Regions from separate parts of the Acidovorax sp. SDU_ACID1 genome, predicted to be linked through region 1. Evidence: riboswitches for the same ligand, from Rfam matches in the RefSeq annotation. Region 1 holds a riboswitch; the other holds the start of a gene.
The links. Region 1 has a riboswitch for glycine ahead of gcvT (glycine cleavage system aminomethyltransferase GcvT). Riboswitches for the same ligand answer to the same signal wherever they lie in the genome.
Positions count from the first base shown of each region.

Region 2: it holds a riboswitch for glycine, as region 1 does, so the genes downstream of both, AAG689_RS24385 (D-amino acid dehydrogenase) here and gcvT (glycine cleavage system aminomethyltransferase GcvT) in region 1, are expected to answer to the same signal.

Region 1 covers NZ_CP152342.1:2,202,893-2,207,466, reverse strand. Annotated here, with positions in the region: partial or broken gene gcvP (aminomethyl-transferring glycine dehydrogenase) at 1-560, opposite strand, end outside; gene gcvH (glycine cleavage system protein GcvH) at 690-1,064, opposite strand; gene gcvT (glycine cleavage system aminomethyltransferase GcvT) at 1,150-2,289, opposite strand; glycine riboswitch at 2,314-2,430, opposite strand; glycine riboswitch at 2,446-2,535, opposite strand; gene AAG689_RS10760 (TRAP transporter large permease) at 2,546-3,823, opposite strand; partial or broken gene AAG689_RS10755 (TRAP transporter small permease) at 3,820-4,220, opposite strand; gene AAG689_RS10750 (hypothetical protein) at 4,123-4,356, shown strand; gene AAG689_RS10745 (TRAP transporter substrate-binding protein) at 4,382-4,574, opposite strand, start outside.
Region 2 covers NZ_CP152342.1:5,022,157-5,026,730, forward strand. Annotated here, with positions in the region: gene AAG689_RS24375 (PhaM family polyhydroxyalkanoate granule multifunctional regulatory protein) at 1-41, shown strand, start outside; gene AAG689_RS24380 (FIST N-terminal domain-containing protein) at 43-1,272, shown strand; gene AAG689_RS24385 (D-amino acid dehydrogenase) at 1,348-2,658, opposite strand; glycine riboswitch at 2,748-2,858, opposite strand; gene AAG689_RS24390 (hypothetical protein) at 2,982-3,386, opposite strand; gene AAG689_RS24395 (helix-turn-helix domain-containing protein) at 3,577-4,329, opposite strand; gene AAG689_RS24400 (MFS transporter) at 4,452-4,574, shown strand, end outside.

The sequences.
Region 1 (4,574 bases):
CGATGGTCTGCGGGTGCGCGTCGCCGCTCACCACGATGGCGCTGCCCTTGGCCTTGACGGAGCGGCGCGCCAGCGTCATGGCCTCGGCGGCGGCCGTGGCCTCGTCGAGCATGGAGGCGTTGGCGATCGGCATGCCCGTCAGGTCGCACACCATGGTCTGGAAGTTGACCAGCGCCTCCATGCGGCCCTGCGAGATCTCGGCCTGGTAGGGCGTGTAGGCGGTGTACCAGGCCGGGTTCTCCAGGACGTTGCGCAGGATGACGCCGGGCGTGTGCGTGCCGTAGTAGCCCTGGCCGATGAAGCTCCTGAGCACCTGGTTCCTGCCCGCGATGGCCCGGAGCTCGGCCAGCGCCTGCGCCTCGGTGGCCGGGGGGCAGGTCCATGGGCTGCGCGCGCGCGATGGAGCGCGGCACGATGGAGTCGATCAGCGCGCGGCGCGAGGCCTCGCCGATCACCGACAGCATGTGCGCTTCGTCCTGGGCGTCGATGCCGATGTGGCGGGGCTGGAATTCGGCCGCGTTTTCCAGCGCGGCAAGGGGCAGGGCGGCGGGCATCTGCATGGGGGACCGATCTCGATGGCTATGGAAAAAGGAGCTGCTTGCGCTTGATATGCAAGGGTTTCAGGTGCTTTCTACTCTGAAACCCTTGATTGAGAAGCGCGAGTAGCTATGGTTTTTGAAGTGGCGGGCTCAGGCGCTGGCGGCGAAGGCGGTGTAGGCCGTTTCGTCCATCAGGCCGGCGAGTTGGCCGGCGTCGGCCAGCTTCACCTTGAAGAACCAGCCTGCGCCCAGCGGGTCGCTGTTGGCCAGCGACGGATCGGCGCGCAGGGCCTCGTTGACTTCGACGATCTCGCCGGCCACGGGCATGTATACGTCGGCTGCGGCCTTCACCGACTCGACCACGCCGGCCACGTCGCCCTGCGCGAAGGTGGTGCCCACGGCGGGCAGGTCCACGAACACCACGTCGCCCAGCGCATCCTGCGCGTGGACGGTGATGCCGACGACGGCCGCTGCCGGGTCGGCGGCGTTGATCCATTCATGGTCCTTGGAAAACTGGATGCTCATGGGGGCTCCGTAAGAAAGTGGGAAGAAAAAGAGGGATTCGAGAAAGGCCAGCGCGCACTTTAGCCGCGCTTGCCGGCCGCGTTTGTCAGCCGCGGTAGTAGCGCGTCGGCACGAAGGGGGTGGCCGCCACCTCCATCGGCACGGCCTTGCCGCGCACGATGGCGTTCACGCGCGTGCCCACGGCCGCGAAGGCGGGCGCCACGTAGGCCAGGGCGATGGGCTTGTCGGCCGTGGGGCCCAGCAGGCCGCTGGTTACCTCGCCGATGCGCTGGCCGTCCTCGCTTTGCAGCTCGGTGTGCTCGCGCACGGGCACGCGCTCCAGCGCGATGAGGCCCACGCGCTTCCTCGCGAGGCTGGCGGGGGTGTCGATCTGCGCCAGCACCTTGTCCGCGCCGGGAAAGCCGCCCGCGCGCGCGCCGCCCGTGCGGCGCACCTTCTGGATGGCCCAGTTCAGCGCGGCCTCCGGCGGGGTGGTGGTGGTGTCGATGTCGTTGCCGTACAGGCACAGCCCGGCCTCCAGGCGCAGCGAGTTGCGCGCGCCCAGGCCGATGGGCTTGACTTCGGGCTGGGCGAGCAGCGCGCGCGCCAGGGCCTCGGCCTGGGCTGCGGGCACGGAGATCTCGAAGCCGTCCTCGCCCGTGTAGCCGCTGCGCGTGACGAAGCAGGGCGCGCCGGCGATGGTGAAGTGGCCGCCGGTCATGAACACCAGCTGCTCCACGCCGGGCGCAAGCCGCGCCAGCGCCGTGGCGGCCTGCGGGCCCTGCAGTGCGAGCAGGGCCTGGTTGGGCAGCGGTCGCACTTCGCAGCGCTGGCCGATGCGCGCCTGGATGTGGGCGATGTCGCCGCCCTTGCACGCGCCGTTGACGATCACGAACAGCGTGTCGTTGCCCTGGTTGAAGAACATCAGGTCGTCGATGATGCCGCCCTCGTCGTTCAGCAGCAGCCCGTAGCGCTGCTTGCCCACGGGCAGATCGACCACGTCCACGGGCATCAGCGTCTCGAACGCGGCCGCGGCATCGGGGCCGACCAAATGGAGCTGGCCCATGTGCGACACGTCGAACAGGCCCGCCGCCGTGCGCGTGTGGTGGTGCTCGGCCATCAGACCGGAGGGGTACTGCACGGGCATGGAATAGCCCGCGAAGGGCACCATGCGGGCGCCCAGTTCGATGTGCAGGGCGTTGAGGGGGTGGTGAGCAGGTCGGACATGGCAGTGGCGAAGGCAAATGGTGGAGCGATCTCTCGATCGCCGATTTGCCCCGCTGTCCGCTTTACCTGAGAGATTCACCCCGCCTGCATGGCATGTCGCGGGGCTTGCTCCTTCGGTGGGCCGCATGCTGCGCTGCGGCCTCTCTCCAGCAAGGGAAACGCCCGCATCCCTGCGGGCGTGTCGCCAGTCCTTTTGCCTGAGCGTTCGGCTGCTGCCTGCGCCTTCGGCGGCTTCCCTGGAGAAGCTCTCTCCTGGCGGGATGTGATTCTAGCCGCTAGCGCGCGTACACCAGGTCGCGCAGGAACAGCGAGATCGACGGCACGTAGGTGATGACCATCAGGCACGCCAGGATCACGCCCACGAAGGGCAGCAGGTGGCTGATGATGCGGTCCAGCGAGATGCGTGCCACCGTGCAGGCCGCGAACAGGTTCACGCCGAAGGGCGGGGTGATCATGCCCAAGGCCAAGTTCACCACCATGATCAGGCCGAAGTGCACCGGGTCGATGCCGAAGTGCATCGCCACCGGCGCCAGGATGGGCGCGAGCACGATGATGGCGGCGCTGGTCTCGATGAACATGCCGATCACGAACAGCGCCGCGTTCACGCCCAGCAGGAACAGGGCGGGGCTTTGCAGCACCTCCTGCAGCCAGCGGCCGATGGCGTCGGGCACGCCCGCGCGCGTGATGAGGAAGGCGAACAGCCCGGCGTTGGCGATGATGAACATGATCACCGCCGACGAGATGGCCGACTTGCGCAGGATGGCGTAGAGGTCCTTCACCCCGATTTCGCGGTAGATCAGCATGCCGACCACCAGCGCATAGAACACGGCCACGGCCGATGCCTCGGTGGGCGTGAACACGCCGCCGTAGATGCCGCCCAGAATGATGACGGGCATCAGCAGCGCCCAGCCGGCCTGCAGCAGGGCCTTGCCGAAGGGCATGCGGCCGTCGCCGTCATGCTTGCCCCAGCCCTTCCACTTGCAATACACCCACACGAACAGCATGAGCGCGCCGCTGATCAGGATGCCGGGGCCGAAGCCGGCGATGAACAGCTCGCCGATCGACACCTCGGCGCTCACGCCGTAGAGGATCATGGGGATGGACGGCGGGATGATCACGCCCAGCTCGGCGCTGGTGGCCTGCAGCGCGGCGGCGTAGCTCGTGGGATAGCCGTGCTTGATGAGCGCGGGAATCAGGATGGCGCCGATGGCGAATGTGGTCGCCACCGACGAGCCCGACACGGCCGCGAAGATCATGCAGGTGAGCACGCAGGTCATGGGCAGGCCGCCCTGCACGCCGCCGACGATGCTCTTGGCGAACTCCACGAGCCGGCGCGAGATGCCGCCGGTCTCCATGAGGTTGCCCGCCAGGATGAAGAAGGGGATGGCCGCCAGCGGGAACTTGTTGATCGAGGTGAACATTTCCTTCACCGCGATCAGCATGTTGGCATTGGCCGCCTGGATGCCCAGGATGGACGCGAGGCCGATGGACACGGCCACGGAAATGGTGAGCGCGAAGCACAGCACCATGGTCGAAATCATCACGGCGGTCATTGCGCGGTCTCCAGTTCTTCACGGCGCGGGTCGAGCAGGTTGCCCACGATGCCGGGAATGCAGAACAGCCCCCCACCGGAATGGCGAGATACGCCCAGAACATGGACACCGACTCCAGCCCGGCCATGGTCTGCACGCCGCCGCGCTGGGCGTAGTCCCAACCCCACCAGATCAGCACGCCGATGAGGGCGAGCGCAGCCAGGCACACCACCCAGTCGAGCGCGCGGCGGATGGCGGGCGGGCTCCAGCGGTAGAGCACGTCCACGCTGACCATGGCGCCCTGGCGGAAGGCCAGGGGGATGGCGAGGAACACCATCCAGATGAGGCTGAAGCGGATCAGCACCTCGGTCCATTCGGCGGGTTCCTCGAAGACGAAGCGCATCAGGATCTGGAACATGCCGAGCGCCGAGGCGATCGCCAGCATGGCGCAGGCGCCCGCCATGGCGATGCCCGTGCTCCAGCGTTCCAATGTGAGAAAGGCGTTTTTCATGAAAGAAAAAGCCCGCTGGCGCTATACCGGCGGGCGTGAATAGCTATCGAAAATGAAGCGGCAAGAGCTTACTTGTAGTTGCGGATCTTGTCGAGGTTGGCCTTGCCGAAGTCCTTCTCGAACTGCGCGTTCACGGGGGCCAGGGCTGCCACGAACTTGGACTTGTCCAGGTCGTCGATCACCGTCATGCCCTTGGAGCGCAGGTCGGCCACGCCCTTGGCGTCGTCCTCGTCCACGCGGGCGCGGTTGGCCTTGGTGCCT
Region 2 (4,574 bases), 2.3 Mb from region 1:
CACCGCGCGCCGCATCGCCCCGCGCCAAGCGCTCCGGATGAGATGAAGCCCTTTCCCCACGCGCATGCCGCGCATCCGCAATGGCGGGTGGCGGCAGCGCGCGTGCTGGAGCAGCTCCACGCCCAGATGGCAGGGCCTGATCACGCGGCTGCGCCCGCGCTGGGGCTGCTCTACATCACCGGCCATTACGCCCCGGAAGCCGAGGCGCTGCTCGCCCACCTGGCCGCCGCGCTGCCTTCCGTCACCGACTGGAGCGGCACGGTGGGCGTGGGCGTGGCGGGCAACGGCGTGGAGCATTTCGACGAGCCCTCGCTGTCGGTGATGCTCTGCGACATTCCCCGCGCGCAATACCGCGTGTTCTCCGGCGTGGCGCCATTGCCGCGCGATGCGGCGTTCACCGCGCACACGGCGCTGGTCCATGCCGACGGCCATGCGCCCGAGCTGGCGGAACTGGTGGAGGAGCTGGCGGAGCGCACGCACAGCGGCTACCTGTTCGGCGGCCTCGCAGCCAGCCGCACGCGCAGCGTGCAGTTCGCGCGCAGCGGCGCGGCGGGGCCGGGCGTGTTCGGCGGCGGCCTGTCGGGCGTGGCGTTCGCACGTGACGTGGGCGTGGTCTCGCGCGTCACGCAGGGCTGCCAGCCCATCGGCGCGCAGGCCGCCATCACCGCCGCGCAGGACAACGTGGTGCTGGCGCTGGACGGCCGGCCCGCGCTCGACGTGTTGCTGGACACCCTGGGCGTGACGCTGGAGGGCGACCCTCAGCCCGCGCTGCATGCCGTGCGCGCCACGCTGGCCGGCCTGGTGGAGCCCGATGCACCGCATGCGCAGCGCACCGGCCATTTCGGCGCCGACGTGCGCGTGCGCCACATCGTGGGGCTGGATGCCACGCGCCGCGGCGTGGCCCTGGACGAGCGCGTGCAGGCAGGCATGCGGCTCGCGTTCTGCCAGCGCCATGTGGCCGCTGCGCGCGCCGACCTGGTGCGCATCTGCGCCGAGATCCGCGAGGAGCTGGCCCCTCAGCTGGAAGCCGTGCCCGCGCACGGCGCGGCGGCCGAGCCCGCGGGCGGGCGCCGCATTGCCGGCGCCGTCTACGTGAGCTGCTCGGGCCGGGGCGGACCGCATTTCGGCGGCCCGGGCGCCGAGCTGCAGATCGTGCGCCACGCGCTGGGCGACGTGCCGCTTACCGGCTTCTTCGCAGGCGGCGAGATCGCCGCGCACCGCCTGTACGGCTACACGGGGGTGCTCACCGTGTTCACGGGCGCTACCGCTTAGTTTCAAGCCTTTTTGGCCTCTGGCGCTTGCTGGTAAAGCGCTGCCAGCTATCAAAAAAGCAGCATTGCCTGGCAGTCAGGTGGTCAGCGCCGCTGGCCGCGTGGCGGCTGCGGACCGGGGCATGCCGCAGAAGGCGAAGTCCAGCTCCGGCACCAGCCCGCTCACGATGCGCGCGAGCGACTTGCCCGAGCCGCAGGCATGCGTCCAGCCCAGCGTGCCGTGGCCGGTGTTGAGGAACAGGTTGCCGTACTTCGTCCTGCCGATCAGCGGCACGTTGCTCGGCGTGGCCGGGCGCAGGCCGCTCCAGAACTGGGCCTGGCTCGCATCGCCCGCGCCGGGAAAGAGCTGCTCGACGCGGTGCACGATGGCCTCGCAGCGCACGGTGTTCAGCGCGCGTTCGTAGCCGTTCAGTTCGGCCGTGCCTGCGATGCGCAGGCGGTCGCCCTGTGCGCTGGTGTAGCGCGAGAAGACCAGCTTGTATTCGTCGTCCGTCAGGCTCACCTCATAGGCCGCGGCCGCATCGCGCACAGGCAGCGTCACCGAATAGCCCTTGGCCGGGTAGATGGGCAGGCGCAGGCCCAGCGGCTGCGCCAGCAGCGGGCTGAACGAGCCCAGCGCGAGCACGTAGGCGTCGCCCTGCACGCGCTCGTAGCGGCCGTTCTCGTCGGTGATCTCCACGTGGTCGATGGCGCCACCCGCCTGGTGCAGCGCGGTGATGTGGCAGCCCAGGCGGAACTGCACGCCCGCCGCCCGCGCCACGCGGGCCAGTTCGCGCGTGAAAAGGTTGGCGTCGCCCGACTCGTCCTCGGCCGTGTAGGTGGCGCCGGCCAGCAGCGGGCGGATGTGCGCGAGCGCGGGTTCGAGGCGCACCGCCTCGTCGGCGCTCACCACGCGGCGGTGGCAGCCCAGCGCGCGCATCTGCTCTGCGGGAGCCAGGGCTGCGTCGAACTCCTTGGCGCTGGTGTAGAAGTGCAGGATGCCCTGCGTGCGCTGGTCGTACTGCAGGCCCGTGTCCTCGCGCAGCTGCTGCAGCGTGCTGCGGCTGTAGCTGCCCAGGCTGACGATCTGCTCGATGTTGTGGCGTGTGCGCGCGGGCGTGCATTCGCGCAGGAACTGCAGGCCCCAGAGCCATTGGCGCATGTCGGCGCGCAGGCGAAAAAGCAGCGGTGCATCCTCCTTGCCCAGCCACTGCAGCACCTTGAGCGGCGCGCCGGGATTGGCCCAGGGCTCGGCATGGCTCACCGAGATCTGGCCGCCGTTGGCGAAACTGGTCTCTGCACCGGGCGCGGCCTGGCGGTCGATGACGGTCACCTCGTGGCCGAGTTGCTGGAGGAAATAGGCGGAAGTGGTGCCGACGACGCCGGCGCCGAGAACGATCACGCGCATGGTTTTACAAGCCTTTTTCAAGGTTTGCGCAGACCGGGCGCGCGCGAGCAGCTACTCTTTTGGGAGCGAGCGGGCGCCAGTGTCTGGCTGCCGCTCCCCCTGTCCTCGGTACCTGAGAGATTCACGCCGCGCGGTCCTCGCGCGGTGCTTGCTCCTTCGGTGCGCCCTGCATGGCAGGGCGGCTCTCCAGACGGCTGTGTTGGTGTGCAGTACGGAACCTGAGCGTGTATGGGAGTTTGCGCCTTCGGTGGAACGGCGCGCTGCCGTTCGCTCTCCTGCGGCGCGCATCGTACCAGCGAAAGCGCGCCGCGGGAACGGGGCCGTCAGCGGCGGTAGGGGTTGTCCGGCCGGCGGTCGTAGCGGTTGGGCACGCCGTCGCCGTCGCGGTCCCAGCCGCCGCGCGCGTAGTGCCACTGGTTGCCGCGCTGCTCCCAGTGCGGCTGGCGGTAGTGGTAGCCCTGGCGCACGCGCACCCATTGGCCGGGCACCCACACATGGCGGTTGCCGTGCCATTCCCAGTGGCCTTGCGACCACACCATGCCGCGGCGCGGCGGGGGCACGCGCTCGTAGCGCGGCGGAGGCGGAGGCAGCGGGTAGGTGGACTGCACCTGGTAATGGGGCATGCCGGACTGGATCACGACGGTCGCGTTCGTGGCGGCATGGGCGGCGCCCGCGGCCGCGAGCGTTAGTGCGGCCAGGCTGGCGGCGGTGAAGAGGGTGCGGGCCATGGTGTTCTCCTGGTGGGTGGCGATATGGCGGGAGCCGTGTCGTCTGGTGCCCATGGTGGGGTGCGCTGGTCAACGCTTGGAGGGCATTGGTGGCCGTTTGGCAAAGTGTTGTGAACAGGTGTGTCGGCGGCGGGAATTCAAGCCGAAAACGGCTCCAGCGCTTACCCGTAAAGCGCCAGTAGCTATCGATTCAGGAGTGGGTGCCGGGCGCCGCGCGGCGCATGGCGCCGAAGGCTTCGAACTCCCAGCTGCGCATGGCCAGCAGCAGCGTGTAGCCCTCGCGCTGGGCCTCGGGCAGGCGTTGGTCGGCCAGGTGCTGCTGCGCGAAGTCCTGCGCCACGCGCTGCATGCGCTCGATGAAGGCAGGGGCGAGCGCGCGGCTGATGGAGCCGTGCACCAGCAGCACGCCTTCGCCCGCGCCGTCGAAGCCGCCTGAGAAATAGTCCAGCAGCGCGTGGTCGCGGAAGTAGTGCATCACCGGCCCGTGCGGGCGCCAGCGGAAGGTCTTGGCCAGCTTGAGGCGGTAGCGGTTGAGGGGCTTGAGTTCGATGATGCCGATGCGGTCGAGCTGCACCAGGTAGCGGATGCCCTCGGCCTCGCTCAGCCGGTAGGCGGCCACGACCTGCTCCAGCGTCCACTGGCTCAGCACGCAGATCGCCATCAGCAGCAGCTTCTTGTCGGCCACCACGGCTTTTTCCTGCTCCAGCGTCAGCTCGGTAACGAGCGGCTGGCTGTCGGCCACGCGGCGGGCCAGGTCGGCGAAGTCCAGCCGCAGCGCGCGGCAGATGGCGTCGATGCGCGACAGCGGCATGTCGCCCCTGGCCAGCATGCGCTTGACGCTCGACTCGGCCATGCCGATGGCCTGCGCCAGGTCGGCATAGGTCATCTGGGCGGCCTTCAGTTCCTTTTTCAGCGCGGTGACGAGGTCGGCGGTGGTGCTCATGGCGGCAGAGTATCTGTTGGCGATACCGCCAGTGTGCCTGCGCCACACGTCGCGTGGCACCGCCGCCCGCTTGCGGGTTTGTGCGCACAATGCGCGGCACCTCTCCACCCTTCAGCCCGCGTATGAGTGAGCCACACCCCAACCAATTCGCCCTGCTGCGCCAGCGCCGCTTCGCACCGTTTTTCTGGACGCAGTTCGCCGGAGCGGCGAACGACAACCTGTTCAAGTTCGCGTTCACCGTGATG